Regions from separate parts of the Nocardioides pantholopis genome, predicted to be linked through region 2. Evidence: predicted binding sites of a transcription regulator. Region 2 holds the regulator's gene; the other holds the start of a gene.
What was found. The regulator LexA, encoded in region 2, represses DNA repair genes until DNA is damaged. The targets are predictions, from matches to a motif close to TCGAACANNTGTTCGA.

Region 1 (14,262 bases), 650 kb from region 2:
CAGCGCGGCGCGGGTGTAGTCCTGCCCGAGGGCCTCGAGCATCCCCGAGCGGGTCAGCCGCACGAGCCGGGCGACGGTGAGCGCCGCCAGCGTCAGCACCGGGAGGACCAGGTGGGCCGGCGTGCCGGACCCGTACGTCGGGAGCCAGCCCAGCTTCAGGCTCAGCAGGAGCAGCAGCAGGATGCCCAGCAGGAAGCTCGGGACCGCCTGGACCAGGCCGGCGAGCGCGGACACGGCCCGGCCGGTCGGCCGGCGGTGCCGGGCGGCGGCCAGCACCCCCAGCGGCACCCCGACCAGCACCGAGACCACCACGGTCACGGCGGTGAGCAGCAGGGTGGCCGGCATCCGGTCCAGCACCAGCCGCAGCGCCGGCTCCCCGGTCATCAGCGAGGAGCCGAAGTCCAGGCGCGCGGTGTCGGCCAGGAAGTGCAGGTACTGCTCCAGCAGCGGCTGGTCCAGTCCCAGCGAGACCCGCACCTGCTGCACCTGCTCGTCGGTCGCCCCGGCGCCCGCCACCACCGCGGCCGGGTCGCCGGAGAGCCGCAGCAGGAAGAACAGGATGGTCAGGATCCCGAGGGTCACCGCCACCAGCCGGATCAGCCAGCGGGCGACGGTGGCCGTCAGGGACCCGCCGACACCCGGTCCGCGGGTCTCCGGTGCCGTCGAGACGACCTCGCTCATGCCGTCCGGACGACCTGCTGCAGGTTGATCAGCGACGAGCCGCCCAGGCGGAGGTCGACGTTCTTCGCGTGCACGAAGGCGAGCTTCGGCCAGCCGAGGAAGAGCACCCCGGCCTCCTCGCGGAGGATGCCGGCCATCTGCCGGATCAGCTCGGCGCGCTTGGTCTCGTCGAGCTCCACGGCCACCTGCTCGTAGAGCGCGGCGTACTCGGGGCTGTCGAAGTGCAGCTGGGTCCCGGGTGCCTGGGGCCCGAAGCGGGTCACGCTGAGGATGTCCTGCAGGTCGAAGTAGTCGGTCTGCCAGTACACCAGCGGGAAGTCGCTCTTGCTGAGCAGGGTGCCGAGGAACGCCGAGATGTCCTGGAGCTCGACGCGGCTCTTGACACCGATCGCGGCGAGGTAGCCGACGACGATCTCGGCCTGGGCCTTGAAGAACGACGTGGTCACGATCGGCAGCTCGAGGTCGGTCGCGCCGGCCTCCTCCAGCAGGGCCTTGGCGGCGTCGGGGTCGTAGGCGAACCCCTCCAGCGCCTCGTCGTAGCCCTGGTAGCCCGGCTGCAGCAGCTGGCCGGTGCTCACCGTGCCGTGGCCGCCGAGGCCGGCCTCGACAAACTCCTCGTGGTTGATCGCCATGTTCAGGGCCTCCCGGACGCGGGGGTCGGCCAGCTTCGGCTCGACGTCCGGGATCAGCGAGCAGATCGCGCAGGACCCGGCGCTCGGGGTCTGCACCTCGTGGCTGCTGGCGAGCTGGTTGGCCTGGTCCGGGGGGAGGCCGAAGGCGGCGTCGACATCGCCGGCGCGCGCGGCGATGGCCAGCGCGCTGGGGTCGGAGATCGCGACCAGGGTCGCGGACTTGATGCTCTCCGAGGGCTGCCAGGCCTCCTCGAAGCGCTCCAGGCGAACCTCCTGGGAGGGGGTGTAGCCCACGACCCGGAACGGGCCGGTGCCGGAGATCGTCTCGACGCTGACGTCGGCGCCGATCATCGCCGGGTCGACGATGTCGATCATCGTCAGGCGGTTCAGCAGGATCGGGTCCGGGCTGGACGTGGAGATCCGGACCTTGAGCGGCTCGACGACCTCCACTCCGGTGATCGGTCCGAGCCGCCCGACCAGCAGCGAGTACGCCGGGTCGCCGGACAGGATCCGCTCGACGTTGGCCTGGACCGCCGCGCCGTCGAAGGCGGCGCCGCTGTGGAAGGTGACGCCGTCGCGGAGGGTGAGCTCGAGCGTGGTGTCGTCGGCACGGTTCCACTCGGTCGCCAGGGACGGCGCGATCTTGCCGTCGCCGTCGAATGCGACCAGGGCGTCGAAGACGTTGATCGCGTAGGTGCGGCCGACGTTCGAGGTCGCCGCGTGCGGGTCGATGGCGCTGGTGATCGCGGTCGAGCCCAGCGTGATGGTCGCTCCGGTGAGCGCCTTGCCGCCGCCTCCCCCGCTGCTGTCATCCGTGGCGCAGCTGGCGAGGGCCCAGACCGCCGTCGCGCCGGCGCCGAGGCCGAGCAGGCCGCGCCGGGACAGGTTCGGGAGCGTCTCGAAGGTGGTCATGGCGGGCGCCCTTCGTCGGCTGTTTCACGTAGAGAAACAGTGTCCGCTATGTCATATATGACTTTGGTGACATTGGGAACCCGTGCGCCGACGGGCGAGACGGCCCACCGCCGTCGTGCCGGCGTGGGGCGGGTGCTCGCTGGGCCGTGTCAGGGCCGCGGCACGAGGGCTGCCTCGGACTGCCCGAGCCAGCGGGGGAGCCCGCGGCGTACTTCCGTGGGACCGTCGACCCGGACCAGCCCGGTGGCCAGCGCACGCTCCCAGGAGAGGTCGCCGCGCCAGATCTCGGTCAGCACCCGCAGGTCGGCGCGGACCGTCGCCGTCACCTCGAAGCCGGGGTCGTCGTCACACACGTCCACCCCGGTGCCGGTCACGCACATCCACCAGCGCCCCTGGCGCGGCTCGACGTCGGGGAAGCAGAAGGCGAGCACGGTCCGGCCCCGCGGCCAGGCCGCGAGCGGGATCTTGCGTCGGATGTCCCACATCAGCAGGTGCGGGTCCAGGTCGGCCCGGCCGAGGGTCCCGATCCAGCGCACCCCCCAGCTGCCGAGGGCCTCGACGACCCCGGACAGCTCCCGCCCGCTCTCGGTCAGCGTGTACGACGTACGCCCACCGGCCTCGCGGCGCTCCACCACGCCGGCCCGCTCCAGGCTGCGCAACCGCTTGCTGAGCAGGGCGGGGGACATCCGCGGGACGCCGCGGCGCAGCTCGTTGAAGCGGGTGCTGCCGTAGAGCAGCTCGCGCACCACGAGCAGGGTCCAGCGCTCGTCGAGCACCTCCATGGCCTTGGCCACGGGGCAGAACTGGCCGTACGTCGACATCGTGCCTCCGAGTGCATCCCCGCCCTCCAGTAGACGCCCGCGCGCACCGGGGCGCCAGTACTGAACCTGAAGCGGCACCGGTTCAGACTCGGCACTGGCCGGGGGCCGCCCGGCGGCGCGACGGTGGAGCTCCGACGTACACCGAGAGGAGCGCCACCATGAGCGCCAGTCAGGACTCCCTGCGTGAGCCCGCCACGGGCAACCCCACGGGCAACCCCACGGACACCGCGCTGAAGGCCCGGCACCGGGCGATGTGGGCCTCGGGCGACTATCCGGCCGTGGCCGAGGAGCTGATCCCCGAGCTCGGCCAGGCCCTGGTCGACGCGGTGCGGCCCCGGTCGGGCCAGCGCGTGCTCGACGTCGCCGCCGGCTCGGGCAACGCAGCGGTCCCTGCCGCGCTGGCGGGGGCCGACGTGGTCGCCAGCGACCTGACCCCGGAGCTGCTCGACGCCGGCCGCGCGGCGGCGGAGTCCGACGGCGTGACGCTGAGCTGGGAGGTCGGCGACGCGGAGCAGCTGCCCTACCCCGATGCGTCGTTCGACGCGGTGCTCTCCTGCGTGGGGGTGATGTTCGCGCCCCAGCACCGGGCCGCCGCCGACGAGCTGGTCCGGGTCTGCCGGGCGGGCGGCACGATCGGCCTGGCCAGCTGGACCCCCGGAGGCTTTATCGGCCAGATGTTCGCGACGATGAAGCCCTACGCCCCGCCCCCGCCTCCCGGCGGGCAGCCGCCGCCGCTGTGGGGCGACGAGGCCCACGTCCGGGACCTGCTGGGAGACCGGGTGGCCGACATCGAGGCGGTGCGCCGTGAGGTCGTCATCGACCGGTTCGCGACGCCGGCGGAGTTCCGGCAGTACTTCAAGGACCGCTACGGCCCCACCATCGCCATCTACCGCTCCCTCGCCGAGACCCCCGAGCGCGCCGCCGAGCTGGACGACGCCCTCGACGCGCTCGCCGCGCGCTCCGCCGACGCCGACGGCACCATGCGCTGGGAGTACCTGCTGCTCACCGCCCGGCGGACGTAGGCCCGCTGGTCGAGCGGCCGGTGGTCGAGCCGTGAGGAGCGCTGGCGACGAGCGCGTCGAGACCCACCGGTCACCGGACAACGCGGTGGCGCCTCGCTCCGGTGGTCGAGCCGTGCCGGTGGTCGAGCCGTGAGGAGCGCTAGCGACGAGCGCGTCGAGACCACCCGTTCGCCGGACAAGGCGGTTCCGCGCCGCTGGGGTCGAGGGTCTTGGTCCCGCGGCGCGCCCGCTCCCGTTTCTTGAGGTGACGGTCCCGCCCTCCGTCGCAGAATTTTCTTTCCACATTCCTCGCTCCACCTCTAGTTCTTCGAACACCTGTTCGAGTAGAATGTGCTATGGCCATCGACCCGAACCCCGCCCCGCTGGGCGAGTGCGACAGCCCCGCTGCGGTGCTGGCCTTCGTGCGGTCTCGCCGGGCTGTTGCGGATCGGGCTGAGGTCGAGCTGCTGGAGGCCGCGGTCGCGTGGGCGTCGATGCACTCGGTCGACTGCCTGGACGACGCGGCCTGCCTCCCGGGTGCCGAGGGTGAGGTCGCGATCGCGGGGCCGGGTGCGCCGCTGGTCACCGAGTTCGCCCCGCTCGAGCTGGGCGCCGCCCTGGGGATGTCCTCGGACGCGGCCCGGGCGATGCTCGGCGAGGCGGTCGAGCTCGCGCACCGGCTCCCCAAGACCTGGGCTGCGGTCCGCGCCGGCGAGGTACCGGCGTGGCGGGGCCGCAAGATCGCGGCGAACACCCTGTCGCTGCCCGCCGACGGCGCTGCGTACGTCGACCAGCACGTTCACAGCGTCGCGGGGAAGATCGGGTACGCCGCCCTGGACCGGCTCATCGAGGAGGCCCAGGTCCGGTTCGACCCCGCCGGAGCGGAGGAGAAGTGCCGCGCCGCGGCGGACCGGCGGCACTTCGACCTGGACACCGGACGGGTCTCGTTCGGCGGGACAGTGGTCGTGGACGGTGAGCTCGACCTCGCCGACGCCCTCGACTTGGACTCCGCGGTCGCCCGCGGCGCCCGGGTCCTCGGCGAACTGGGCTGCGCGGAGTCGTTGGACGTCCGCCGCTCCCTGGCGGTCGGGGAGATCGCCCGCCGCCAGCTCGCCCTGGACCTCGACACCACCCCGACCCAGGTGGCCTCGCTGTCCAAGCGGTGTCGGCCCCGCCAGGTCGTCGTCCACGTCCACCTCACCGAGGCGGCCATCGCCGGCGCGGATGGGCTACATCTGGCCCGGGTCGAGAACAGCCGCTCGTTCGTCTCCGCCGACCAGGTCAAGACCTGGTGCGCGAGCCCCGACACCCAGGTCATCGTCAAGCCGGTCATCGACCTCGCCGACGTCACCCACGCCACCGCCTACGAGGTCCCCGACCGGATGGCCGAGCGCGTCCAGCTCAACAACCCGACCTGTGTCTTCCCGTGGTGCACCCGGAGTGCCCGACGTGGCGACAACGACCACGTCGTCACCCACCGCCACGAACGCGAAGGCCCGCCACCGGATGATGGTGAGTACGGGGAGACCACCGACCCGAACCTCGCGCCCCTGTGTCGCACCCATCACCGGGCCAAGACCCACACCCGGTGGTCGTACGCGAAGGTCGACGAGACCACCTTCCTCTGGCGCACCCCGAACGGCATCCACCTGCGCCGCGACCACACCGGCACCACCATCGTCGGCTGACCCTGGGTCTCGACACGCTCGCTGCGCTCACGGCTCGACCACCGGACGGTGGTCGAGCCGCGAAGGCGCCCTGGCGCCTGAGAGTGTCGAGACCCCCCGCAGGCACCCGCCGTCCCGGCCGCAGCCGATGGTCTCGACACGCTCGCTGCGCTCACGGCTCGACCACCGAACTTCCCGGTCGACCGCCGGGGTGAGGCTCAGCGGATCAGCGCGCCCATCCACTCCTCCACGTCGGAGGAGGTGCGGGGAAGGGTGCTGGAGAGGTTCTGGCTGCCGTCGGCGGTGACGAGGATGTCGTCCTCGATGCGGATCCCGATGCCGCGCAGCTCCTCGGGCACCAGGAGGTCGTCCTCCTGGAAGTACAGGCCGGGCTCGACGGTGAGGACCATGCCCTGCGCCAGCGTCCCCTCGGTGTACGCCGCGGTGGAGGCGGCGCCGCAGTCGTGCACGTCCATGCCGAGCATGTGGCTGGTGCCGTGCAGGGTCCAGCGCCGGTAGATCTTGCTGTCGGGGGAGAGGGCCTCCTCGACCGGGACCGGCAGCAGTCCGAGGTCCGCGAGCCCGTGCGCGAGCACTGTCATGGCCGCGTCGTGGGTCGCCGCCCACGGCGCACCCGGGCGTACGGCGGCGATGCCAGCCTCCTGGGCGGCGAGGACCAGGTCGTAGAGGTCGCGCTGCAGCGGCGTGAACGTGCCGTCGATGGGCAGGGTCCGGGTGACGTCGGCCGTGTAGAGGTTGCGCCCCTCGACACCCATGTCCAGCAGCACCAGCTGGCCCGGGACGATCGGCCCGGTGTTGTCGATCCAGTGCAGCGTCGTGGCGTGGCTGCCGCCGCCGACGATCGAGTCGTAGCCCAGGTCGTTGCCCATCGCCCGCGCCCGGCGGAAGAAGGTGCCCTCGATCCACCGCTCCCCGAACTCCAAAACCCGCGGCCATTCGCGCACCGAGTCCTCGAAGCCGAGCGCGGTGATGTCGCACGCCTCCTGCAGCTGCGCGACCTCCCAGTCGTCCTTGACCAGCCGCATCTCCGAGACGACCCGGGCCAGGTCGGCGTCCAGCGCGGCGTCGCCCGGCACCAGCCGGTCGACGTGGGCGGAGATCCCGCGGTGCACCCGGGTCTTGGTCGGCGCCGGGCCGGTCAGGTCCTGGGCGAGCTGGTCGACGTGGCGCACCTCGATGCCGAGCGAGTCCGAGAGCTCGCGCGCCGAGGGGCGGCGGCCGGCCCACAGCTCGCCGTACTCCCGGTCCCGGAAGAACTCGTCGGTCTCCCGCGAGGACCGCGGCCGTGCGTAGAGGATCGACCGGCCGTCCTCGACCACCAGCACCGCGTCGCTGGTCTGGTTGCCGGTGAAGTAGGTGTGGGCGGTGTCGGGGCGGAAGCGGTAGTTCGTGTCGTTGGACCGCACCTGGTAGCCGCCTGCGGGCAGCACCAGCCGCTCGCCCGGGAAGGACTCGACCAGCCGCTCGCGCCGGGCCGCGGCGTACGCCGCGACGGGGTGCGGCGGGAGGTCCAGCTCGCGATCGCCCCACCCGGTCCGCATGAACTGCGAGTACGCCTCGGGGACGCTCGGATCGTGGGACTCGGTCTTGATCTCCTCGCTCACGCTCCTCACTGTACGTCGGGGATCGGGGTGCGAGGCACCGTGGCCGATAGGCTGCGGCCGTGCCCGGAGCCCGACGAGACAGTGTTGCCTTCACGGTCGTCGTGACCGTGCTGGTGCTGCTCGGCGCCGCCGTGATGCTGCTGCTCATCGCGCTCTCCGGCGGACCGGGCTCGCTCGCGCTGGCCGCCGTCCTGGCCGCGCTGCCCGTCGGCCCGCTCGTCGGCTGCTACCTCTGGCTGGACCGCTACGAGCCCGAGCCGCGCGTGCTGCTGGTCCTGGGCCTGCTGTGGGGCGGCTTCGTCGCCACCGCCGCGGCGATCCTGCTGCAGGGTGTCGGCGGCCTGGTCGCCGGCTTCAGCGAGGCCGCGGACCTGGCGGTCGTCGCACCGGTCACCGAGGAGCTCTGCAAGGGCGCGTTCCTGCTCCTGCTGCTGTGGTGGCGCCGCGCGGAGCTCGACGGCATCCTCGACGGCATCGTCTACGCCGGCATGGTCGGCATCGGCTTCGCCTTCACCGAGAACATCCTCTACCTCGTCGCTGCCTACGACGGCACCGACGGGCTGGTGCCGGGCGGCGCCGGAGAGCTCACCGCCACGTTCGTGGTGCGCTGCCTGTTCAGCCCGTTCGCCCACCCCTTCTTCACGACCTTCATCGGCATCGGCATCGGCGTGGCCGTCGGCTCGCGCAGCCGGGCGGTCCGCGTCGTCGCGCCGCTGGCCGGGTACGTCGTCGCCGTGATCGCCCACGGCCTCTGGAACGGCTCCACGACCTTCGGGTTCGGCGGCTTCCTGGTCGTGTACGTCGTGCTGATGGTCCCCGCCTTCGTCGGCCTGATCGCCTTCGCGGTCTGGGCCCGTCACTCCGAGCGCCGGATGCTGGCGGCCGCCCTCGGCGACGCCGCCCGTCGCGGACTGGTGCCCGCCACCGACATCGGCTGGGTCGTCGACCTGCGCGCCCGCCGACAGGCCCGCGCCTACGCCCGCGCGACCTTCGGTCCCGCCGCGGAGCAGGCGATGCGTGACTATCAGCAGGCCGCGGTCGAGCTTGGTTTCCTGCACCACCGCTACCTCCGCGGCACCGCGCCGCCGGACTACGCGGCCCGTGGTCAGGAGTACGTCGCGAGGATCGGTGCCGTGCGCCCGTTCATCGCCTTTCCCGGACAGGTGGTACCCGCCAGATGACACCCACGCTGGGCGCGAGCTCGAGCGACGGCGCGCAGATGCTGACCGCCCTGGTCCGCCTCCACGGCGCGCTGCAGAGGACGACGCTGCCCCTCGACACCCCGGCAGCGGACGAGCAGCGCGCGGCGCTGCGCGACGTCGTCGACCAGCTCGAGGACTACATCATCCCGCGGGTCACGACCCTCGAGGCACCGATGCTCGTCGTCGTCGGCGGGTCGACCGGGGCCGGCAAGTCCACGCTCGTCAACTCCCTCGTCGGGCGCCGGGTCACCCAGCCGGGCGTGCTGCGCCCGACCACGAAGTCGCCGGTGCTGGTGCACAACCCCGCGGACCGGACCTGGTTCGGCCAGGACCGGCTGCTGCCCGACCTGCGCCGCGTCGACCACGAGACCACCGACCAGGACGCCCTCCAGCTGATCGCCTCCGACACGGTTCCCGCCGGGATCGCGCTGCTCGACGCCCCCGACGTCGACTCGGTCGACGAGCGCAACCGCGAGCTGGCCGCCCAGCTGCTGACCGCCGCCGACCTGTGGCTCTTCGTCACCTCGGCCGCGCGGTACGCCGACCAGGTGCCGTGGGAGTACCTGCGGGAGGCCGCCGACCGCTCCACAGCCGTCGCGGTCGTGCTGGACCGCACCGCCCCGGACGCCGTCCAGACGGTCTCGACCCACCTCGCCCGGATGCTCGCCTCGCGCGGCCTGAAGGACTCCCCGCTGTTCATCGTCCACGAGGGCACCGTGACGCCGGAGGGGCTGCTCCCGGCCGCCCACGTCGAGGACATCCGCCTCTGGCTGGAGTCGCTGGCCCACGACGGCGGCGCCCGCAGCGAGGTCGTGCGCCAGACCCTCGAGGGCACCGTCCGGGCGCTCACGCTCCGGGTGCACCCGCTCGCGGACGCCGCCGCCGAGCAGGCCGCCGCCCGGACCCGGCTGCAGGGCGCCGCCGAGACGGCGTACGACGAGGCCGCGGCGGCGCTGCTGTCCGGGGCCACCGACGGCAGCCTGGTCAGCGGCGAGCTGCTGACCCGCTGGCAGGAGTTCGTCGGCACCGGTGAGCTGCTGCGCAGCCTGGAGGACAAGGTCGGCTGGCTGCGCGACCGCGTCGTCAACGCGGTCAAGGGCAAGCCCCAGCAGGCGGAGCGGGTGGCCCTCACGGTCGAGGCCGCGCTCGAGGGCGCGGTCCTCGAGCACGGCGCGCGGGCTGCGGAGGCCGCGGCCGCGCAGTGGCGCGAGCGTCCCGAGGGCGCCGCGGCGCTGAGCCTGGCCGAGGAGCGCGGGTCCGGGCCGCTCGGCCGGGTCTCCGGCGGGCTGAGCCGGCAGGCCGAGGACGCCGTCCGCGCCTGGCAGCAGGACGTCGCCGAGCTGGTGCGCCTGGCCGGTGCCGACAAGCGCACGACCGCGCGGTTCCTGGTCTACGGCGTGCCCGGTCTCTCGGTGGCGCTCTCGGTCGTCGCTCTCGACGAGGCCGACGGCGACGCGACCGCGGCCGGCCGGCGGCTCCTGGAGGCCGTCTTCGGCCTCGACACCGCGCCGGCGCTGGTCCAGCGCGCCCGGGACGCCCTGGAGTTCCGGCTCGCGGACCTGCTCGCCGGCGAGCGTCGCCGCTGGGACGCCTTCCTCGACGGGCTCGGCATCGAGGAGGAGGCCGCCAACGATCTGCGCCAGGCGGCCCGCCGCGTCGACGACGTCCGCTTCGCTGCGGCCCGGCGCACGGGCGAGGTCAGCCCCGATGCCCACACGCCCTAGGGTGGTCGGAGCACGATCTGTAGTCGGACTGAGTGGGAGACGATGACATCCTCGCCTGAGGCCGGGCCCGAGGCCGCGACCGTTCCTGCGTCTGCAGGGGTGGGTGACGGGTCCGAGGTGGGTGCCCGGGTCGCCGCGCTGGAGTCCGCTGTCGGCGCCGCGACCGGCCGCCTCGACGACCGGGTTCTCGCGCCCGCCCGCACGGTCACCGACCGTGCCGCGGCGCGGCTGCGGCTCTCCGCCGACCACACGGTCGTCGCGATCGCCGGCGCGACCGGGTCGGGGAAGTCCTCCACCTTCAACGCCCTCACCGGCCTGGAGCTCTCCGCCGTCGGCGTCCGTCGGCCGACGACGTCGTGGGCGACCGCCTGCGTGTGGGGCTCCGACGGGGCCCACGAGCTCCTGGAGTGGCTCGGCATCCCGGCCCGCCACCAGACCACCCGCGACTCGATGCTCGACACCCGCCGCGAGGACAACGCCCTCGATGGCGTGGTCCTCCTCGACCTCCCCGACCACGACTCCACCGAGGTCTCCCACCACCTCGAGGTCGACCGGCTCGTCGCGCTGGCCGACATGATGGTCTGGGTCCTGGACCCGCAGAAGTACGCCGACGCGGCGATCCACCACCGCTACCTGGAGCCGCTGCGCACCCACGGCGAGGTCATGGTGGTCGTCCTCAACCACATCGACACGGTGCCGCCGGAGCGCCGCCAGGCGATGGTCGACGACGTGCGCCGCCTGCTCGAGGCCGACGGCCTCCCCGACGTGCCGGTCGTCGCGGTCAGCGCCCGGGAGGGCATCGGCCTCGACGACCTGCGGGCGCTGATCCGGCGCCGGGTCGAGGAGAAGCGGATGTCGCGCGCCCGGCTCCAGGCCGACGTGCGCGCCGCGGCGGAGCGGGTCGAGGAGGTCAGCGGTACGGCCGCGCCGCGCAGCCTCTCCGACGAGCGGGTCCAGCGCCTCGAGGACGGTCTCGCGGAGGCGGCGGGCGTGCCCGCCGTCGCCGAGGCGGTCGAGCGCTCGACGCGCAGCAGGGCTCGCCGGGCCACCGGCTGGCCGCCCGTGGCCTGGGTCTCCGCGCTGCGCCCCGACCCCCTCGCGAAGCTGGGCCTGGACCTCGGCGACGAGGCCGCCACCCTCGGCGGCCGCTCCGGCCGTGGGCCGGAGGCCGCCTCCGTCCAGCGGTCCCGGGTCGACAGCGAGGTCCGCTCGCTGCTCGACGACGTCACCGACGGGCTGGCCGAGCCCTGGGCGGTGGCGGTGCGCCGCGAGCCGGTCGCCGCGCTCGGCACCCTCGGCGACCGCCTCGACGAGTCGCTGCGCGCCACCGACCTGGGCGCCTCCCGGCTGCCCGGCTGGGTGCAGCTCGTGCGGGTGCTGCAGTGGCTGCTCCTGCTCGCCGCCGTCGGCGGCGGCGTGTGGGCGCTGCTGGACGCGACCGGCACGGTCGAGGACGCCCCGGAGGTCGCGGGCATCTCCGTGCCGCTGCTGCTCCTGGGCGGCGGTGTCCTCCTCGGTCTGGTGCTGTGGCTGGTCTCGGCCGGGCTGGTGCGCGGGGCCGCGCGCCGTCAGGCCGAGCGGGCCGAGGTGCGCCTGCGGGAGTCGATCGCGGCGGTGAGCTCCGAGCTGGTCGTCACGCCGGTGCGCACCGAGCTGGCCGCCTACGAGACCTGCCACCGGGGCCTGGCCACCGCGCTGCGCTGAGCCGGTTCCCGGGTGGGCCCGGGCCGGCCACCGCACACAGGCACGCCCCGGGCCGGGGCGGTCCACAGCCGGGCACCGGGTCCGGACGCCCGGTCGGCGACGTCGCCGAGTCTCGAGGCATCCACTGCATCGAGACAGGAGACGCACCCATGTCCGACACCCTCGTCACTCTCCAGGGCTGGCTCGGCGGCGACGTGACCCTGAGGCAGGCGGCCGGCGTGCCGGTCGCCAGCTTCCGGGTCGCCTGCACGCCCCGGCGCTACCAGCGCAGCACCGACACCTGGGGTGACGGACCGACGCAGTGGTACACCGTCAACGTCTGGCGCGGGCTGGCCGAGAACGCCGCGCGCTCGCTGCGGCGCGGCGACCCGGTGGTGCTGCACGGCCGGCTCAACCTCAGCGTCTGGGTCAACGCCCAGGGGGAGGAGGTCACGACGTTCGAGGTCGACGCCGTCCACGTGGGCCACGACCTGAGCCGCGGCACCAGCGCGTTCACCCGCACCCCCCGACCGACGCGGGAGGCCGCGGACGCCGCCGCCGACGGCGCGGGGCCGTCGGGGCAGTCGGCGTCCGCGGCCCCCGGGGCCGCCGCCTGACCTCAGCGGCGCGACGGCGTCCAGCTGGTCCAGGCCGGGTCGGCGGCGATGGCGGCCACCTGGCTCGGCCGCAGCGCCGGCGGTCCTGCCGAGGCCGGCGGACCCCACTTGCGCTCGGTCGAGTTGGCGACGGCGACATAGATCTGGCCGTCACCGACCCGTCGGCGAGCCTCGTGGTAGGTCACGCCCCGGTCGGTGAACGAGACCGACCGGGTGTCGGGTCCGTCGTTCTCGCACCGGGGCGGGCCCGCCAGCTCCTGGAAGTCCCACCCGGACAGGTCGCAGCCGAGGTCCTGCGCGAGCTGGGCGGCCCGCGCGTCCGGGTCGTCCGGAAGCTGGACGAGCATCACCTCGATGCTGCCGAGGACTCCGTCGGCGTCGGCGAGGGTGGCGCTCAGCGTGCCCTGGAGCCTCGTGGGCTCTCCGGGGGCGGCGTCGGTGGCGCGCCGCTCGTACGACGCGATCGTGACGCCCTCGGGCAGTCGGGCCCGCAGGCGCGACAGCATCGGGCCGACCGGCATGTCCCACCATCCCGGCCGGGCGGCGAACGGTGTCGCCTCCGGCTCCGGCACGACCAGGGCCCCGCCGGGCGTGGGGGTGGCCGTCGCGCTCGCATCGGGGGTCGGCTCGGCGTTGCCGTCGGGGGAGGGGCTGACCGAGACGTCGGTGGACGTGGCCGGGACCCCCCGGCTGGGCGTGTCGTCCCCGCTCCCGGCCAGGGGAAGGGCGACCACGGCCACGGTGGTGGCTGCCAGGACGGCGGCCTCGATCCTGCGGCGTCGACGCAGCCGACGTCCGGCGGTCACGGCGTGGTCGTGGAGGCCTGCCACGTCGGGGGAGACTCCGCGCATGGTGCGGTCGAAGAGGTCGTGCAGGTCCTGCTCGGGGCTGGTTCCGGGGTTGGTCTCGGGGCTGGTCTCGGGACTGGTCATCGGGTCCTCCGCTGAGCGATCTCGGGGGTGGTGACGGGGGCCGGGCGCGGCTCGAGCACGCCCCGCAACGACCGGAGCGCGCGCAGGCTGCGGTTCTTCACCGCCGCCTCGGTGATGCCCAGGGCGTCGGCCGTCTGGGCGACCGTGCGGTCCTCCCAGTGGCGCAGCACGACCACTGCCCGGTCGACGGGGGCCAGCGTGGCCAGGGCGGCCATCAGCGCGAGCCGCTCGGCGACGTCGGGGTCCCGGGCGGCGACGTCGGGGGTCTCGGCGACGGGCACCTCGGTGCTGCTGCGCCGGCGCCGCTCGGAGAGGAACGCCTTGATCAGCACCCCGTGGGCGTAGGCGACCGGGTCCTCGGCGCCGCGGACCCGCCACCAGGCGGCGTACACCTTGGCGAGCGCCGTCTGGACGAGGTCCTCGGCCGCGTCGGGCGAGGTGGTGAGGAGCAGCGCGTTGCGGTAGAGCTGCGGCGAGCGCGCCACCACGAACTCCGAGAACTGCGCATCCCTGGGGGAGATGGGTCGCACCGGTCCTCCTTCGGTGTCGGGAGGCCGGGTGGCCTCTCCTTTCCCAGACGCCGCGACCCCGCGATAGGTCTCAGGGGTTTCGGCAACTAGGCTCGGGGACCATGGCGGAATATGTCTTCACCTTGCGCAATGTCCGTAAGGCCCACGGTGACAAGGTCGTCCTCGACAACGTCACCCTCTCGTTCCTGCACGGCGCCAAGATCGGCGTCGTCGGCCCCAACGGCGCCGGCAAGTC
Region 2 (14,262 bases):
AAGGTGCTGCGCGCCGAGCTCCGCGGTCACTGGCAGCCGGTCGGGGCGGACGCGGCGGCCGGCGGTCCGCCCCGAAACGGCTTCGAGACCGCCACCAGGCTGACGAACTTCCTCCACGGAGACGACGTCGACAGCGTCCCCGCGGCTCCCGCCGGATGGTCCGTGACCAACCTCCTGCCCGCCCGGGCGGTCCTCAACGACGGATCGCTCGAAGTGCGGCGGCGGGGCCGGGTCCTCGCCAGGATCCCGACGGACTCGATCAGTTCCCTGGCGCAGATCCCGTGGAAGCCCGACCTCGTCAACCAGCATCCCGCGGTGGAGACGTGGGCCGTCGGCCACGACGGACGACCGCTGGCGGTCATCGGCTGGGACACCCGGATCGAGCGCCAGGCCCGGGACGCCGGACTGCCGCTGCGGCGCTTCGCCCACAGCATCGACCGCGACGTGATCGCGCAGGTGTGGGCCGGTCGACCCGCCTATCCGGTCGCCGTCCACGTCGAGCCGACTGCTCGGCGCTGACCGACGATCCGCCGACCGTCCTCGGTCGAGTCTCGACCCGGAGAACCAGCGAGGGCCCCGAGACTCCTTGCGGGATCTCGGGGCCCTCACGGCCGTGCAACGTGCCGACGGCCTAGGACATCAGCTGCAGCCGCTGGTGCTTCCGCAGCCCTCGCACACGTAGCAGGAGCCGGCGGGGCGCATCTTGGTGCCGCAGGTGAAGCAGAGCGGGGAGTCGACAGCGGTGCCGGTGATCTTCTCCATCAGCTCGGCGGAGGTGTGCGCCTCCTTCACCGGCTTGGCCGGGACCTCGCGGGCCTCGGCGCCGTGGGTGTCCTTGGTCTCGACATCGACGACCGCGGAGGTCTCCAGGCCCTCGCGCACGTCGAGCGTCAGGTCCTCCTCGATCAGCTCGGCGGCCGAGCCGGTCTCGACGACCGGCTCGTAGGAGCCGGTCTCGAGGTAGCGCTGGCGCTCCTCGGCGGAGAAGATCCCCATCGCCTCGCGGGCCTCGAACGGCAGGTAGTCCAGGGCCAGTCGGCGCCAGACGTAGTCCATCAGCGACTGCGCCATCCGGACGTCCGGGTCGTCGGTGAGGCCGGCCGGCTCGAAGCGCAGGTTGGTGAACTTCGAGACGTACGTCTCCAGCGGGACGCCGTACTGCATGCCGATGCTGACCGCGATCGAGAACGCGTCCATCACGCCGGCCAGGGTCGAGCCCTGCTTGCCGAGCTTGAGGAAGACCTCGCCGAGCGAGCCGTCGTCGTGGGCGCCGGAGGTCAGGTAGCCCTCGGCACCGCCGACGGTGAACGACGTGGTCCGCGAGACCCGCGACTTCGGCAGCCGCTTGCGGGTCGGGGCGTAGACGACCTTCTCCACGACCTTGGCCGGGGCGGCCTCCTCGGTCCGGTTGGAGTCGGTGCCCTTGTTCTCGCCCTTGCCCGAGGACATCGGCTGGCCGACCTTGCAGTTGTCGCGGTAGATCGCGGTCGCCTTCAGCCCGAGCTTCCAGGACTGCAGGTAGACCTCCTCGATCTCCTCGACGCTCGCGGTCTCCGGCAGGTTGACGGTCTTGGAGATCGCGCCGGAGAGGAACGGCTGGGCCGCCGCCATCATCCGCACGTGGCCCATCGGCTTGAGCGCCCGGGCGCCCATCGCGCAGTCGAAGACCTCGTAGTGCTCGGTCTTCAGGCTGGGCGCGTCGATGACGTGGCCGTGCTCGGCGATGTGGGCGACGATCGCCTCGATCTGCTCGGGCTGGTAGCCGAGCTTGCGCAGCGCCCGCGGGACCGTCTGGTTGACGATCTGCATCGAGCCGCCGCCGACGAGCTTCTTGAACTTCACCAGCGAGAAGTCGGGCTCGATGCCGGTGGTGTCGCAGTCCATCATGAAGCCGATGGTGCCGGTGGGCGCGAGCACCGAGGCCTGCGCGTTGCGGAAGCCGTTGGTCTCGCCGAGCTTGATCACGTCGGCCCAGGCCTTCGTGGCCAGCTTGTGGACCTGGCCGTCGGCCACGTGCATCGGGCGCACGGTGTCGTTGGCGGCCTGGTGCTTGCGCATCACCCGCTTGTGGGCGTCGGCGTTGCGGGCGTAGCCGGCGTACGGGCCCACGATCGCGGCGAGCTCGGCGGAGCGCTTGTAGGAGGTGCCGGTCATCAGCGAGGTGATGGTGGCGGCCATCGCGCGCCCGCCCTCGGAGTCGTAGCCCAGGCCCATGGCCATCAGCAGCGCGCCGAGGTTGGCGTAGCCGATGCCGAGCTGGCGGTAGTCGACGGTGGTCTGGCCGATCGCCTCGGTCGGGAAGTCCGCGAAGCAGATCGAGATGTCCATCGCGGTGATGATGACCTCGACGGCCTTCGCGAACAGCTCGCCGTCGAAGGTGTCATCGTCCTTGAGGAACTTCATCAGGTTCAGCGACGCCAGGTTGCACGAGGAGTTGTCCAGCGACATGTACTCCGAGCACGGGTTCGACGCGGTGATCCGGCCGGTCTCGGGGTTGGTGTGCCAGTCGTTGATCGTGTCGTCGTACTGCAGGCCCGGGTCGGCGCACTCCCACGCGGCGGTCGCGATCTTGCGGAACAGGTCGCGGGCGTCGACGGTCTCGATGACCTCGCCGGTCTTGCGGGCCCGCAGGCCGAAGTCGGTGCCGTCCTCGACCGCGCGCATGAACTCGTCGGAGACCCGCACGGAGTTGTTGGCGTTCTGGTACTGCACCGAGGTGATGTCGGCGCCGCCGAGGTCCATGTCGAACCCGGCGTCACGCAGCGCGCGGATCTTGTCCTCCTCGCGCGCCTTGGTCTGCACGAACTCCTCGATGTCGGGGTGGTCGACGTCGAGCACGACCATCTTCGCCGCGCGCCGGGTGGCGCCGCCGGACTTGATGGTGCCGGCGGAGGCGTCCGCGCCGCGCATGAAGGAGACCGGGCCCGAGGCGGTGCCGCCCGAGGAGAGCAGCTCCTTGGAGGAGCGGATCCGGGAGAGGTTCAGGCCGGCGCCGGAGCCGCCCTTGAAGATGAAGCCCTCCTCCTTGTACCAGTTCAGGATCGAGTCCATCGAGTCGTCGACCGAGAGGATGAAGCAGGCCGAGACCTGCTGCGGCGACGGGGTCCCGACGTTGAACCACACGGGGCTGTTGAAGGAGAAGTACTGGTGCGCCAGCAGCCAGGTCAGCTCGTGCTCGAAGATCTCGGCGTCGGCGTCGGAGCTGAAGTAGCCGTGCTCGGTGCCGGCCTTGGTGTAGGTCTTCACGACCCGGTCGATGAGCTGCTTGAGGCTCCACTCGCGGGCGTCGGAGCCGACGGCGCCGCGGAAGTACTTGGTCGTGACGATCGTGGAGGCGTTCACCGACCAGAAGTCGGGGTACTCCACGCCACGCTGCTCGAAGACGGCCTCGCCGGTCTTCCAGTTGGTCTGGACGACGTCGCGGCGCTCCCAGGTGATCTCGTCGTACGGGTGCACACCAGCGGTGCTGAAGACCCGCTCGATCTTCAGGCCCCGGCCGCGGGCGCTGCTGTCTCCCGTGGTCGTGCCGCTCACCGTCTCGGTCATGCCGTCTCCTCTGTCGCTGTTGCTGCTGGTTTCACTGCTGGCTTGGTACTCACTGCTTCGACTGATGGTCTCGCCGACCACCGACATCCGGTGGGGGAAGAGGTGGTGCGCCCGGCACGCAGCTTCCCCACTACGTGCCGGGCGGTCTGGGGTCAGCCCGTGGCGACGGGCTGGGGTGGCATCCGGTCGGCCCGGAGCATCGCGATCTCGGACTCGAAGTCGTCGACCGACTCGAAGGCGCGGTAGACGCTGGCGAAGCGCAGGTAGGCGACCTCGTCGAGGGCGCGCAGCGGGCCGAGGATCGCGAGGCCGACCTCGTGGGCCGGGATCTCCGCGGCCCCGGAGAGCCGCAGGGTGTCCTCGACGTCCTGGCCCAGGCAGGCCAGCTGGTCCTCGCTCACCGGTCGGCCCTTGCAGGCCTTGCGGACGCCGGCGATGGCCTTCTCCCGCGCGAACGGCTCGGTGGCGCCGGAGCGCTTCAGCACGCTGAGCTGCATCAGCTCCACGGTCGTGAAGCGCTTGGCGCAGGCCGAGCAGGTACGCCGCCGGCGGATCGAGCCGCCGTCGTCGGCGACCCGGGAGTCGAGCACCCGGGTGTCGGTGTTGCGGCAGTACGGACAGTGCATCGGGTGCCTCCTCTCGGGCGCGCCGAGAACACCCGACGAGGGGTGCCTGGACCTGTGGATAACGCGGGCTTCGCTGTGCAGAACACTGTGTAGAACACGCACTTGCCTGTGAGTAGTCCGCGGCTAGCTGTGCACTAGATGTGGATAACTACACGTGTGTAAGTACTAGATGTTGGGGTAACCGTACGCGCGCACCACCGAGGGCGCAAGTACGACCAGACCAGGTCGGCGTGTCGCCGGAAACGCGCAGGTCAACGCCCCGCGAGGGCTGCCAGATCGCGCCACCAGGAGAGCCGGTTGGGGCGTCCGTCGTAGTCCTTGCGCTGGTTGGCGCCGCTGGTCCCGGGCAGCACGAAGACCTGCGACTCCCCCAGGTACCAGTCCGCCGGCCCCAGCCCCGGCCGGCGTACGCCGAGGGCGCGCGCGGCCTCGTGGGCGACGCCCTTGGAGGTGAAGGCCAGCCACTCCGGGCGCCACTTCTCGACCTTGGCGACGAGCTCGTCGATCTCCACCCAGCGCGGGTCCCAGTGCCCGACCAGGTCGGTGAGCCCGAGCCCGAGCCCGACGACTTCGCCCTCCTCCTCGGGCCGCAGCTGGCGCGGGGAGAGTCCCGAGAGGTGCAGCGACTGCCAGAAGCTGTTGCCGGGACTGGCGTAGTAGTGGTCGCGCAGCGTCGTACTCTCGGCGCCGGCCAGGCCGCAGAAGACGATCACGGGGTCCGGGGCGACGATGTCGGGGAGCACCTCCATGTCCACAGCCTGCCGGTCGGGACAAGCCCGGACGGATGGGCGGGTCCAGCCCGCACAGCCTTGGCGGATCGGCCACAATGAGCGCGTGGCGAGCAAGGGCAAGCGAGCGGGGTCCCGACGGGCGCGGCGCAGGCCGCCGACCACCGCGCCGATCCTGGTGGGGCTCGCCGCCGGCGTCACCCTCCTGGTCGTCGCGTGGGGCTACCTGGTGTACGCCGCCGTCGACTTCGGGTCCAGCGCGCGCGGCGGGGACAGCCGGTCCTGGTGGTTCCTCGCGCTCGCCTCGGCTGGCGCCGTCGCCTGCCTGTTCGCGGGGCTGATGCTGATCGCCCGCCTGCTGCGAGCGCTCGGGGTGACCAGCACCCCGGAGCCGGCACCGGCCGCCGCCCCGACGGACGAGCCGCCCACGGTCACGATCCCCCGTCCCCCCGGGGGACGGCGCGCCGCGCGCTGATCCCCTGCATCGTCCGGCGGAGACGGCGCAGGGGGCGGGGCCGATGGCCCCGCCCCCTGTCTTCCCCGGATCGCCGGCCGGGGTCGAGTCGGCCGACGACGTCTGGATGGGCGCTCAGCCCTGCGGCACCCGGAGCCGCTGCCCGGCGACGAGCATCGAGGACTCGAGCGCGTTGAGCCGCTCGATCTCGCGCATCGTGGAGCGGACGTCGCCGTCGGCCGCGAGGTCGGCGGCGATCCCCCACAGGGTCTGACCGGTGCCGACGGTGACGACAGTGGTCGCCTCGGCCGCCCCGGACTCGGGCGAGGCCACGGAGCCGGCGGACCAGAACACCACGACGGCCAGCATGACCACGACGGCCGCCAGCAGCACCACGGCTCGACCGCGGCGCGTCAGCCGGACGCCGGCGGCGCCGGAGCGAACGGCGCGGGGCTGCGCGACAGCGGGCCGGACGGCCGGACGGACGAGCGAGTGGCTCATGGTGCTCATGACTGCCTCCTGGGGAGATGGTGGCCGGACGACCAGATGTCTATCGGCGAGCACCGACAGTCCTGTTCAGGTCAGCCGATGAGCCGCTCGATCAGACGTTCGATCGAACACGTGTGCGACGCTAGAGCAGGTGTTCGAACAAAGCAAGGACCTCGGCGAACACGTGTTCGAGCGTGTCGCGGCTCGTCGAGGCGCCACCGCCTTGCTCGCCACCGCGGGTTCACTCCGCACCGGCGCCCGGCACGGTGGCCGGGTAGACGAAGTCCTCGTCCGGAAGCAGGTGCTGAACCCCGCGCATCGCATCGCCCCACAACGGTGCCGCGTAAGCGGAGGCGGACGGGACGCCGATGACGGTGCCGCCCACGACGGAGCCCTGGAGCAGCGCGGGAGCGCCCTCGGAGCCGACCCCGGCGATCACCGCTGCGGTGGCCAGCGCCGGCGTGTGTCCGACGAACCAGACAGACAGGCCCTCGTTGTTGCCGGTCTTCCCGGCCGCCGGCTTGTCCAGGGCGGCGGCCGAGGCGAACCCGCCCTGCTCCAGGACGCCGCGCAGCACGTCGTTGACGGCGTCGGCAGTGGTCGGCGCGACGGCCTGCTCACAGCGGGGCGCGTAGCTGCCGAGCACGGCATCCCCGGGACCCCGGACCTCAGCGACTGGTCGCGCATCGCAATGGAGCCCGCGGGCCGCAAAGGTCGCGTAGGCCTCGGCCATCTCCACAGGGCTGACGTCGGCCACCCCGAGCGGGAAGATCGGGACGCGCTCGGGCTGCACGCCGTCGGCTCCCTCCGGAGCCGTCAGGCGGACGCCGAGGTCACGGGCCAGGTTGTACGGCTCGCAGATACCGGTCTGCTGCGCCAGCCGCAGGTAGAAGGTGTTGATCGACAGGCGCGTACCGGAGTACAGGTTCTCGGACCCGTCGGAGGGGGCCGCGTTGTTGCCGACGGTGAACTCGCCGGCATACGGCGGCGCCCCCGCGCAGTTGGCGTAGTCGGCCTGGTCGAACGACATCGTGTTGGGCGTCGCGTAGGTCGTGTCCAGGCCGATGCCCTGCTCGATGGCCGCGGCCAGGACGAAGGTCTTGAACGTCGATCCGGCCTGGAAGCCCTGGGAGCCTCCGTACTCCGGCGGGACCCCATGGTTGACGAAGGTCTCACCGTTCGCGGTGTCGCCGCCCATGGGTCGAGACTGGGCCAAGGCGAGCACGTCGCCCGAACCGGGCACGATCATGGCGACCGCGCCGATCGCCGCGTCGGTGGGGTCCGTCCGGTCGGCCACAGCCTGCTCGGCGGCGCGCTGGTGCCGCCGGTCGAAGGTCGTCCGGATGGTCAACCCGCCCTGACGGAGCAGGCGTTCGCGCGCCTGTCGCGTGGCCCCGAGCGCAGGATCCTGGAGGAGGTACTGCACTGCATAGTCGCAGAGGAAGGGGGCCTCGCCCGCCAGGCAGCCGTTACGCACCGGGGTCACGGTGAGGCCCAGGTCGGTGCGTGACACGCGTCGTGCCCGGCGCTCACTGACCAGCCCCAGTCCGGCCATCCGCCGCAGGACCGTCGCCCGCCGCTCGCGAGCCCGTCGCGCGTTCTCGGTGGGGTCGTAGGCCGAGGGGCTCTGAACGAGCCCGGCCAGCAGCGCCGACTGCGGCAGGTCGAGATCCGCGGCGTCGGTGCCGAAGTAGCGCTCCGCCGCCGCCTGGATGCCGTAGGCGCCTGCCCCGAAGTACGCGGTGTTGACGTAGCGCTCGAGGATCCAGTCCTTGGTGTGGTCCCGCTCCAGCGCGATCGCCAACCGGAGCTCCCGGAGCTTACGGGTCACCGACTGCTCCGTCGCGCTGCGTCGCTCCGCGTCGTTGCGAGCCTGCGTGACCAGCGTCAGCTTCACCAGCTGTTGGGTCAGGCTCGAGCCACCCTGGACCATCGAACCCGAGCCCACGTTGGCGAGCAGGGCGCGCGTCGTGCCCGGCAGGTCGATGCCCCCGTGCTCGTAGAAGCGTGAGTCCTCCACTGCCAGAAGTGCCTCGACGAAGGTCCTGGACACCTTGTCGAGAGGGACGATGACCCGGTTCTCCTCGAAGAGGTGGGCGAGCACGTTGCCGTCGGCGTCCAGCACCGTCGAGCGCTGCGGAAGCGGCAGCAGTTCCATCTCCTCGGGGACGACGTCTGCTGAGCTCGTCACGTCGCGCGCGATCCCGGCCCCGATCCAGGCGACCGGTAGCGCCATCGCAGCGACGAGCACCCCGATGGTTGCCGACGCGGCCACGAAGCTCAGGACCGGCCGGCTCGCGTAGCTGGAGCGAACCGCCGCGCTCGCCACGGACGCTGCCTCGTGTTCGTTGTCCACGGGTCCACAGTCCGATCCCCTCCTCATGCTGTCCAAGCCTCACAGGTGCATTCCGATGCGGTTTGCGCATACTGGGTCCCATGAACCTGGTGGCAGCCTGCGAGGCGTTCGTGAGCGTTGCGGAGCGAGGCAGCTTCACCCGGGGGGCAGCTGCCGTCGGAATGTCCCAGCCCGGGGCGAGCCGCCGCATCGCAGCACTGGAGCGCCACCTCGGGGTCTCTCTCCTCGACCGGTCGGGCCGGTCGCCAGCGCTGACGCTCGCGGGCCACCGCGTGCTCGAACCCGCTCGGCAGGTGGTCCGCGCCTCCGAGACGCTCCTGCTCGAGGTCGAGGAGGCTGGCCTGCGGTCACTCCACCTGGCCGTGCCCACCGGGTGCGACGTACGAGAGCTGGCCGCTGTCGAGCTCGCCAGCAGGGACGCGGGAATGCAGCTGGTGCTCACCGAGGCCGAGCCGCGGGTGCGGGCCGATCTGCTGACCCGCGGGCGCGTGGAGGCCCAGGTGGCGGCAGTCCCGGGCGCGGACGGCGACTGGACGGTGACGCTCGGACTGGCCGGCGCCCTTCCCCGTCCGGGTCGCGTCCACCTCGACCAGCTACGACCCTCCGGCCGGAGCCCGGCCAGCGAGGCTGCGCACGTCCACCTGCTGCCCGAGGACGACGTGCCCCACCTGCGCGACCCCCTCTTCGCGGCTGCGGAGTCCGCCGGGCTCGGTGTCGCTCAGATCTCGGTGACGACGTCATTGGCAGCTGCGCTGGCGAGCGTCCTCGCCTCCACGGATCTGGTCGTGCTGTCCGAGCACGAAGCGCGGCGCCTTGACCTGGCCTGGTCGCCACTGGCGCATCCCCCTCTGACGCGGGGATATGCCTTGACCTGTGCGATGGCCAGCGACTCCGCCCGACTGCGCGCTGCGATCGGCACCCAGCTCGCTGCAGCGCTGGGCGTCGGCCTAGGGAGCCAGCCCGGGGGGCGACCATGACCTCGGGCACCGTACGGCTGCTGCGCGATCTCAGGGCCGAATTGGACGCCGCCGGCCTCACCGGCTGGTTCCTGGTGCGCGATCTCGACTCCGGGGAGGAGATCGGGATCGATCCCGACGCCGTGGTGCCGCTCGCGTCGTTGGTCAAGGTGCCGTTGGCCGCAGCCGTGCTCGACCGGGTTGCCTCGGGCGAGCTGAGTGAGGGAAGGCAGCTGCGCCTGGCTGGGCGAGGAAGTCGCGAGATCGGACCGGCGGGGCTCACCCGGTTCCGGTTTCCGGCCACCATCGCGCTCGCAGACGTCGTCTACCTCAGCACGTGCCTGAGCGACAACGTGGCCGCTGATGCACTCTTCGACCTGGTGAGTCCCGCGCACGTGACGCACTACGTCCGTGGGCTAGGGATCACGGACCTGACCCTGCGTCATCGACTCTCCGACCTCACCGAGACGCCTGCCGAGGCCTTGGTGCAGACACCGCAGCTCGCGCAGACGCTGGCAGCGCACGGCGGAACGCCGAGCGGCGGCCACCGCGTGCGCCAGCTGGACAGCGCCCGCGCCAATTCCGGCACTGCTCGTGCCTGCGTCGACCTGCTCGAGGTGCTGTGGACCACGCCGGGCCCCGTCGTCCCTGAGGTCTCCGCGCGAGTCCGCGAGCTCATGGGGCAGCACGTCGTGGCGCGACAGCGACTCTGGCCCGACTTCGCTTCCGACGCGACCACCTGGTCGTCGAAGACCGGGACGCTGCTCAACCACCGCCATGAGATCGGCGTGGTCGAGCACGCCGACGGCGACCGCTACGCCGTGGCGGCACTGACGGCCTCCCGGGTCTCCGCGGGGATCCAGCACGTCGCCGAGGCGACCATGGCTCGGGTCGCCCGTCGGCTGCGCGACCATCTTCGTCACTGACCGTCCTGGGGGCGGCGCTTGGGTCGGACGGTCGGTGGCGACGCTTTCGCCGTTCGGACCCGGCCACGCGCGTCGCGTGCCGGGTCGCGCTGCAGGGGGGTGGCCGCGACACGCGGTTCGAACAGATGTTTGAACCCGCGGCCCTCCGGGGCTAGCGTGGGCACACGCACCCGGGTGGCCCGGGCGCGGCACGCACTGCGGGAAGGCACACATGACCAGGAAGAAGAGCGACACGGTCGCCGAGCTCCCCGACGGGCCCGCCGACGCCACCGGCCTGACTCCGCGCCAGCAGCGGGTGCTGGCCCACATCAAGGACTGCATCGAGAAGCGCGGCTATCCGCCGAGCATGCGCGAGATCGGCAACGCCGTGGGCCTGACCAGCTCCTCCAGCGTGGCCCACCAGCTGAAGGTGCTCGAGGAGAAGGGCTACCTCAAGCGCGACCCGAACCGTCCCCGCGCCCTCGAGGTCTTCCTCCCCGAGGTGATGGCGGCGCGCCGGGCGATGTCCTCGGCCGACGACAGCGGCGTGGACGAGACCGGCGTCGGCGACACCCGGCCGGAGGCCACCTACGTCCCCGTCGTGGGCCGGATCGCCGCCGGCGGCCCGATCCTGGCCGAGGAGCGGGTCGAGGACGTCTTCCCGCTGCCCCGCCAGCTCGTCGGCGACGGCCAGCTCTTCCTGCTCGAGGTCTCCGGCGACTCGATGGTCGACGCGGCCATCTGCAACGGCGACTACGTCGTGATCCGCCAGCAGCCCACCTGCGAGAACGGCGAGATCGTGGCCGCGATGATCGACGGCGAGGCCACCGTGAAGACCTTCCAGCGCAAGGACGGCCAGGTCTGGCTGCTCCCCCACAACGAGGCGTACCAGCCGATCGACGGCACCCACGCGACCATCCTCGGCAAGGTCACCGCGGTGCTGCGCAGCCTCTGACCCTCGCGCACCTAACGCGCCCCCGTTCCGGCTCCGGCCGGGCGGGGGCGCTCGTGCGTGCGGCTCAGCCCGTCTTCGCGGTCGCGCTCAGGCGCTGCAGCGCCTGGCGCACGATCGCCGGGTCGCTGGTGGTCCACATCGTCGGCAGGCTGGCCTTGAGGAAGCCGCCGTACCGGGCGGTGGCCAGGCGCGGGTCGAGCACCGCCACGACCCCGCGGTCGGTGGTGGTGCGGATCAGGCGGCCGGCGCCCTGCGCCATCAGCAGGGCCGCGTGAGTGGCGGCGACCTGCATGAAGCCGTTGCCGCCGGCCTTGTCGGCGGCCTTCTGGCGCGCCGACATCAGCGGGTCGTCGGGGCGCGGGAACGGGATCCGGTCGATGAGCACGAGCTGGCAGGTGTCGCCGGGGACGTCGAGCCCCTGCCACAGCGAGAGCGTGCCGAACAGGCAGGTGTGCGGGTCCTCCACGAACTGCCGGGCCAGCTCGGGCAGCTGGGCGTCGCCCTGCGCGAGCGTGGTCAGGTGCGGCAGCCGCTCGCGGATCGCCTCAGCGGCAGCCTCGGCCGCCCGGCGGGAGGAGAACAGCCCCAGGGTCCGGCCGTCGGCGGCGTCGATGAGCTCGGCGATCTCGTCGAGCTGGGCCGCACCGAGACCGTCGCGACCCGGCGGCGGCAGGTGCCGGGCGACGTAGAGGATGCCCTGCTGGCCGTAGTCGAACGGCGATCCGACGTCGATGCCCCGCCAGTGCAGGCCCTCCCCGCTCGGGGTGCCGCCGTCGAGGACCCGCTCGGACGGCTTCAGACCCACGCTCGTGGCGACCGAGCTGAAGTCGCCGCCGAGCATCAGGGTCGCGGAGGTGAACACGACTGTCTTCTCGGTGAGCAGCTTGTCGCGCATCTGCCCCCACACCTGCAGCGGCGCCACACACAGCCGCGGCGGCATCCGCTCGGTGCCCTCGTTGAGCCACAGCACGTCGTGCTCGGAGGCGGCCGCCATCCGCTCGGCGGTCGTGAAGACCTCCTGCACGGAGCCGCGGGCCTGGGTGCGGCCGGGGTCGGGGTCGCCGTCCTTGTCGCCCTTGGGGTACGCCGAGATGCAGGCGCGCGCGGCGTCGCGGACCAGCACCAGCGCGTCGTGGAGATCGGCCGGGATGGTCTCGAACCGACCCGGGCGCCCCTCGGCGACCGCGGCGCGCAGGGCGTCCGCGGCGTCGGCGAGGTCGTCGGCCTCGCTGCCGTCGACGTGGCGCTGGGAGCGCCGCGCGGCCCGCTCGACCTCCGCTGCCCACAGCTCGTCGGTGGCGGCCTGGGTGACCCGGGCGGTCAGCTCGTGGGCCTCGTCGATGACCACGACGTCGTAGTCGGGGATCATCGGCACGCCCTCGATGGCGTCGATGGCCAGCAGCGAGTGGTTGGTGACGACCAGGTGCGAGCGGTGCGCCTTCTCCTTGGCCAGCTCGGCGAAGCACTCCTGGCCGAAGGGGCACTTGGCCGCGCCGAGGCACTCGCGGTGGTTGACGCTGACCTGGCGCCACTCCCGGTCGGTGTGGCGCGGCGCGTTGTCGCGCTCGCCGCTGCCGGCGTCCTCGGCCTCCTTCTCCGCCCAGGCGCGCAGCTCGAGGATCTTCGCGCCCATCGAGCCCTCGGGCATCTGCACCAGCGCGCCCTGGTCGTCGGGGACGCCCTCGCGGACGCGGTGCAGGCAGGCGTAGTTGGAGCGGCCCTTGAGCACGGCGTACGACGTGTCGACGCCGCGGTGCCCGGCTAGCGCCTCGGTGAGCCGGGGCAGGTCGCGCTCGACCAGCTGGTGCTGCAGGGCGAGCGTGGCCGTCGCGACGACGACCCGCTCCCCGTGCAGCAGGCTCGGGACGAGGTAGCCCAGGGACTTGCCGGTGCCGGTGCCGGCCTGGACCAGCAGGTGCCGCTCGTCGGCCATCGCCGCCGCGACCTCCTGGGCCATCTGGACCTGGCCGGCCCGCTCCTGGCCGCCCAGCGCGGAGACCGCGGTGGCGAGCAGCTCGGTCACACGGGGGGTCTCAGGCACCGCAGAACCCTAACCGTGACCACCCCCCGCCGGCCGCCCGGACTCACAGGGGAGTGATCACCAGCGCACGTGGTCGAGGTAGAGGTGCCCGACGGCGGCGCTGGTGAGCGGCGTGACGTCGGGGGTGTCGTTCTCGACGATGTACTCCTCGACCCGGTGCGCCCCGAAGATCCGCGGGAAGTCGATGACCCCGGTCCCGAGGTCGGCCATGTCGCCGGTCGCGGCGTCGCGGTCCTTGACGTGGAACTGGAGCACCCGCTGCGGGGCCTGCCGGACCACGTCGATCGCGAACCGGTCCGGGTCCGCCGCCCCCACCCCGACGCCGCCGGTGTAGGCCCAGTACAGGTCGACCTCGAGGTGGACCAGGCGCGGGTCGAGCCGCTCGGTGAGCACCTCCCACGGCGTCACGCCGCCGCCCAGGTCGGTCGTGAACTCGTGGGCGTGGTTGTGGTAGCCGTAGCGCAGGCCGTACCGCCTGGCCAGCTGCGCCTCCGCGTTCATCTGGTCGGCCCAGCGCTGCCAGTCGGCCAGGCTGCTCGACGCGAGGTAGGGCACGACGACGTAGCGCTGCCCGAGCGTCACGGCGTTCTCCAGCTTGGTCCGCAGCGCGGTGCGGTCCGCGCTGATGCCGTCGTGGCTCGACGTCGCCCGGATCCCGAGCCCGTCGAGGAAGTCCCGCAGCGCGGCGGCCGTGCGGCCGTAGTAGCCGGCCAGCTCCACCCGCTCGTAGCCGTACTGGGCGAGCCGCTCCAGCACCACGTCGAAGCCCGGGTCCCCGCCGAGGGCGGCGCGCAGCGTGTAGAGCTGGATGCTGACCCGGTCGTGGGGTACGCCGCGGCGCCGCCCGTGCTGGCCGTGCCGGTCCGGTCCGGGGTGCCGGTCGCCGGCGGCGGCCGGCTGCACCAGCCCCGACCCGACCGCTGCCACGCCCGCCGCTCCCAGCGCCGCCCCGCGGAACAGCGTCCGCCGGCTCGCGCCCTTCTCCTCCAGTGACCGGCGCAGCGCGCCCTCGCCGTCGTGACCGAAGCACATGATCCTCGTCCTTCCCGCAGTGGTCCCCCGGGCCGGGCGGCCCGGGCGGTGGGTCAGTCGTCGGTGGCGAACGCCGCGTCGAAGGCCGCCGCGGGGGCGTCGAAGGCGAGGCGGCGCACCAGCGCGAGCGCCTCGGGGGCGCCGACCAGCCGGTCCATGCCGGCGTCCTCCCAC

Region 1: EBO35_RS06155 (DUF222 domain-containing protein) is a predicted target of LexA. The motif match lies at 4,376-4,391, and genes of this name have one in related genera.

Annotation. Positions count from the first base shown of each region.
Region 1 covers NZ_CP033324.1:1,282,577-1,296,838, forward strand. Annotated here, with positions in the region: gene EBO35_RS06135 (ABC transporter permease) at 1-681, opposite strand, end outside; gene EBO35_RS06140 (ABC transporter substrate-binding protein) at 678-2,225, opposite strand; gene EBO35_RS06145 (winged helix-turn-helix transcriptional regulator) at 2,375-3,046, opposite strand; gene EBO35_RS06150 (class I SAM-dependent methyltransferase) at 3,205-4,068, shown strand; gene EBO35_RS06155 (DUF222 domain-containing protein) at 4,404-5,735, shown strand; gene EBO35_RS06160 (aminopeptidase P family protein) at 5,933-7,339, opposite strand; gene EBO35_RS06165 (PrsW family intramembrane metalloprotease) at 7,441-8,520, shown strand; gene EBO35_RS06170 (dynamin family protein) at 8,517-10,265, shown strand; gene EBO35_RS06175 (GTPase) at 10,383-11,969, shown strand; gene EBO35_RS06180 (single-stranded DNA-binding protein) at 12,119-12,565, shown strand; gene EBO35_RS06185 (hypothetical protein) at 12,568-13,497, opposite strand; gene EBO35_RS06190 (SigE family RNA polymerase sigma factor) at 13,494-14,027, opposite strand; gene ettA (energy-dependent translational throttle protein EttA) at 14,129-14,262, shown strand, end outside.
Region 2 covers NZ_CP033324.1:632,501-646,762, reverse strand. Annotated here, with positions in the region: gene EBO35_RS03030 (hypothetical protein) at 1-519, shown strand, start outside; gene EBO35_RS03025 (vitamin B12-dependent ribonucleotide reductase) at 640-3,546, opposite strand; gene nrdR (transcriptional regulator NrdR) at 3,699-4,172, opposite strand; gene EBO35_RS03015 (mismatch-specific DNA-glycosylase) at 4,424-4,921, opposite strand; gene EBO35_RS03010 (hypothetical protein) at 5,007-5,375, shown strand; gene EBO35_RS03005 (LysM peptidoglycan-binding domain-containing protein) at 5,490-5,864, opposite strand; gene EBO35_RS03000 (transglycosylase domain-containing protein) at 6,085-8,172, opposite strand; partial or broken gene EBO35_RS20345 (helix-turn-helix domain-containing protein) at 8,280-8,456, shown strand; gene EBO35_RS02995 (hypothetical protein) at 8,472-9,176, shown strand; gene EBO35_RS02990 (serine hydrolase) at 9,173-10,081, shown strand; gene lexA (transcriptional repressor LexA) at 10,293-11,015, shown strand; gene EBO35_RS02980 (ATP-dependent DNA helicase) at 11,080-13,056, opposite strand; gene EBO35_RS02975 (sugar phosphate isomerase/epimerase family protein) at 13,114-14,088, opposite strand; gene EBO35_RS02970 (sugar phosphate isomerase/epimerase family protein) at 14,142-14,262, opposite strand, start outside.